DNA from 2 places in the Rhizobacter sp. P5_A1 genome. Region 2 is predicted to be linked to the other one. Evidence: riboswitches for the same ligand, from Rfam matches in the RefSeq annotation. Region 2 holds a riboswitch; the other holds the start of a gene.
What was found. Region 2 has a riboswitch for glycine ahead of gcvT (glycine cleavage system aminomethyltransferase GcvT). Riboswitches for the same ligand answer to the same signal wherever they lie in the genome.
Positions count from the first base shown of each region.

Region 1 (2,195 bases), on a different contig from region 2:
AGGGTCGATTCGCCGAAGTAGCGCCCGAATTCGCCGCCCCAATCCTTCAGCGCGGGCGCCTCTCCCCAGCCAATGCGTCCGTCGCTGTCGGTGATCCGAGTCAACAGATAGCGTCCGATCACTTCGGTCAGTCCGGTCCACTTGTGCTCTCGCCGCGTTGGCAACTGAACAAGCACGGTTTCGACAGATTTGATGGTTGGCATAGCGTCTCCTCGTGTAGTAGGCGGCCCGAACCAGAGCGATCCGCAAATCGGTGTTTACCGTGATCACAGTTTGTGATCAAATGGAATTTCTGTCAAGCATGCGCGAGTGCGTCACTCGTCCACCAGGTCTTGGCCGCCCGAAAGCGGCAAAAAAATGGGGCACCCATGGTCATCGAAATCACCAACTACTACGCTCTCCCGGGACGCGCCGAGGACGTGCTTGCGCAGCGCCGCCGCGCGACCGCGGTGCGTCTGAAACTGGGCCTGCCTGCTGGCCGAACATTTTGCAAACTCGAGGGAGCAGGGCCCGACGTGCGTTGGGAGTGCGGCTTTGACTCGCGAGCTGCTTACGAAGCAGACTTAGCGATGCGCGGGGCCTCAGACGAGTTCGTACAAGCCAGACAAGCTATGCACTCGCTTGTCGAACGATTCGAGCGACATTTGCAAGAGGGCGTTGACGCTGTTGAGTGATGCGGGCCTGGGCGCATCGGTGCAACTTCCTTGACGTCCGTCGGCAACCTCAGTAAGCTCCGCGCTCTGCAGGAGAGCGGGCCACTTGGTGGCCCCACCGAAGGCGCAAACTCCCATAAACGCTCAGGTCGGCTCAAGCGAGCCTGTACTGCACCAACCGTCAGAGCCGTCTGGAGAGCCATCACTTCGCGTGATGCACCGAAGGAGCAAACCCGCTGCGGGCGCAGAGGGTGAATCTCTCAGGTACCGAGGACAGGGGGAGCGGCAACTTGGACATGCGTTCCGGTTGCTTTCTTTCTTGCAGCTTCCGTTTTGTTCTGTTCAAGCGCCAACCCCCAGGGTTCTCGACATGCGCGTGATCGTTCTTGGCGCCGGCCTTCTCGGCGTGACCTCGTCTTACTACCTCCAGCAACTCGGTCATGAAGTGACCGTGATCGATCGCCAAGCCACTCCGGCTGCCGAAACCAGCTTCGCCAACGGCGGGCAGATTTCGGTCAGCCACGCGGAGCCTTGGGCCAATCCGAGCGCGCCCCTGAAGGTGCTTCAGTGGCTGGGCAAGGAGGACGCACCTTTGTTGTTTCGCGTACGCGCCGACCTGCGCCAGTGGCTTTGGGGCCTGCAGTTCTTGCGCGAATGCACGCCGGCACGCACGCGCCACAACATTGAGCAGATCGTGCGCCTCGGCACTTACAGCCGCGACACTTTGCAGCAGCTACGCCGCGACACCGGCCTTAGTTACGATCAGCGCACGCAGGGCATCCTGCATTTCTACACGACACAAAAGGAATTCGACGGCGCACTGAAGCCCGCCGAACAAATGCGAGCGCTCGGCTGCGAGCGCCAAGTCATTTCGGCCGACGAGGCGGTGAGTATCGAGCCCGCTCTGGCCCACATCCGGCCGCAACTCGCGGGCGCCACGTACACCGCCGAGGACGAATCGGGCGATGCCAACCGCTTCGCGCGAGAACTCGTCAAGCTCGCCGCCGCCGCCGGCGTGCAATTCCGCATGAGCCACACCGTGACCGCGCTGCGCGAAGCCGGTGGGAGCATCGACCACGTCGAAGCGACCGACCGCGAAGGTCGATTCCAACGCATTCGCGGCGACGCGTTCGTGCTTGCATTGGGCTCGCTCAGTCCGCTCTACGCTGCGCCGCTGGGCATCCGGCTGCCGATCTACCCGGCCAAGGGCTACTCGGTGACGCTCCCGGTGATGGATGCGTCGAAGGCCCATCAGGTCTCGCTGACCGACGACGAGTTCAAGCTCGTGTTCTCGCGCTACACCTCCGCGTCGGGCGACCGCATGCGCATCGCCGGGACGGCTGAACTCAACGGCTACGACCGCGACTTGAACCGCGTTCGCTGCGAAGCGATCGTGCGGCGCGTCGAGCAATTGTTCCCGGGCGCAGGCGACACGAATCAAGCCCAATTCTGGACCGGGCTTCGTCCTGCAACGCCGAGCAACGTGCCACTGATTGGCGCGACGAAGCTGCCGAACCTGTTCCTGAACACCGGCCACGGCAC
Region 1 covers NZ_JBFUKR010000018.1:16,203-18,397, forward strand. The annotation lists gene AC1DTW_RS18740 (mandelate racemase/muconate lactonizing enzyme family protein) at 1-203, opposite strand, end outside; glycine riboswitch at 734-830, shown strand; glycine riboswitch at 835-940, shown strand; gene AC1DTW_RS18745 (D-amino acid dehydrogenase) at 1,024-2,195, shown strand, end outside.
Region 1: linked by a shared signal. The riboswitch ahead of AC1DTW_RS18745 (D-amino acid dehydrogenase) and the one ahead of gcvT (glycine cleavage system aminomethyltransferase GcvT) in region 2 are both predicted to bind glycine.

Region 2 (2,195 bases):
CGCCGTCACCGTGTCGCCGACCGCGAGCTCGATCTGCGGCAGGCGATCGCGCTGGTCCATCGCGGCGACGAGCTCGCGCAGCGGTACGAGCAACGCGCTGACATGCGGCGGCACGACCTCGCAGCTGTCCATGTCGGCGACGAAACTCGACTTGCGCTCATGGAAGCCGACCAGTACCTTGCCCTTCTTCGCGACAAAGCGCACCGACAGCCGCGCCCGGTAGCGATAGCCCCAGGCCGGCCCCTCGATCGGTCGCAGCATCCGCTCGGCCTTGACCTTGCCGAGGTGCCAGAGCGCGTCTTCGAGCGCGCGCTGTTTCGTCGCAACCTGTGCACCCACGTGGAAGTGCTGCATCTTGCAGCCCCCGCAGGTGCCGAAGTGCGGGCAGCGCGGCTCGACGCGCTGCGAGCTCTCGCGTCGCAGCGCGATCATCGACGCCTGCTCCCAGTTGTTCTTGCGCCGGTTCACACGCACCTGCACCTGCTCGCCGGGCAACGCATCCTCGACGAACACCACCTTGCCTTCGGCGTTGTGGGCGACGCCCTGGGCCTCGAGATCGAGCGACTCGATCGTCAGCCATTCACCTGTCTCTTTCACTGCAGTCATGGGTCGACATTATCCGGGCGCTGCTACACTTCGCGCCGTCAGGAGAGAGCAGCCCGATCCGTCGCTCGACGGCTCGGGAGGCCGCCGAAGGCGCAGAGCCCGCAAGGTTCGAACGCTCAGGCAAAAGGACTGGCAAGCGCTTCATCCGAAGCGTTCCTCGCTGGAGAGAGGCCCGCCCCGAGCGGGTCCACCGAAGGGGCAAGCGGCAGGCTCGAAAGGGCACGCCGCCAATCTCTCAGGTAAAGCGGACAGAGAGGGCAAGCCGGTGCGATCATGTCGCGTCGGTCCGCAAGAATTGCCCTCGGAGATCCGCCATGTCCAACGCCCTCGCCACGACCCCGCTGCACGCATTGCACCTCGAACTCGGTGCCAAGATGGTGCCCTTTGCCGGCTACGACATGCCGGTCTCGTACCCGGCCGGCATCCTCTCCGAACATCGCCATTGCCGCGACTCGGCCACGCTGTTCGATGTCTCGCACATGGGCCAGCTGCGCCTCGTGGGCGCCGATGCCGCGAAGGCGCTCGAGTCGCTCGTGCCGATGGACGTGATCGACCTGGCGGTCGGCAAGCAGCGCTACGCGTTCTTCACGAACAGCAGCGGCGGCATCCTCGACGACCTGATGATCACGCGACGCGAGAATGACCTGTTCCTGATCGTCAATGCCGCCTGCAAGGCCGCCGACATCACCCACCTCGTCACCCATATCGGCCACCGCTGCACCGTGCAGCCCTTGCCCGATCGCGCGCTGCTGGCGTTGCAGGGGCCGAAGGCGGCGAAGGCCCTGACCCGTCTGAACGCCGAGGTCGCGAGCCTCACATTCATGACCGGCCGCGGCTTCGTGCTGGCCGGCGCCGATTGCTTCGTGACCCGTTCCGGCTACACCGGCGAAGACGGCTTCGAGATCTCGGTACCGGCGGACCAGGCCGAAGCGCTCGCCCGCGCGCTGCTCGATCTCCCCGAGGTCCGGCCCGCCGGCCTGGGCGCGCGCGATACGCTGCGGCTCGAAGCCGGCCTGTGCCTGTACGGCCACGACATCAACGAGACGACAACGCCGGTCGAGGCCGGGCTGACCTGGGCGATCCAGAAAGTGCGCCGCGCCGGCGGCGCGCGCCACGGCGGCTACCCCGGCGCGGCGGCGATCGATGCACAACTGGCGGCCGGCGCGGCGACGCGCCGGGTCGGCCTCGTCGGCCTCGAGCGCGTGCCGGTGCGCGAGGGCGCAACCATCGTCGATTCGCATGGCCGCAAACTCGGCGTGGTCACCAGCGGCACGCTCGCGCCGAGCGTCAACGAGCCGATCGCAATGGCCTACCTCGCGGCGAACCACGCCTTGCCGCATCACGAGGTCTATGCCGAGGTGCGCGGCAAACGCCAGCCGATGCGCGTCAGCCCGATGCCGTTCGCGCCGCACCGCTACTTCCGCGGCTGAGCAACATCGCGAATCTGCCAGCCGCTGACGACCTTGCCCATGCAACGCGATCACCGCGACACGAGCCTGCTCGTGCGGCGCGCCGACGGCCTCGACACGTTGCGGGCGATCGCGATCCTGCTGGTGTTCGCGTACCACTACATGGTGTTCGTCAGCCGC
Region 2 covers NZ_JBFUKR010000009.1:24,682-26,876, forward strand. The annotation lists gene rlmD (23S rRNA (uracil(1939)-C(5))-methyltransferase RlmD) at 1-606, opposite strand, end outside; glycine riboswitch at 636-748, shown strand; glycine riboswitch at 757-868, shown strand; gene gcvT (glycine cleavage system aminomethyltransferase GcvT) at 921-2,036, shown strand; gene AC1DTW_RS12015 (acyltransferase family protein) at 2,076-2,195, shown strand, end outside.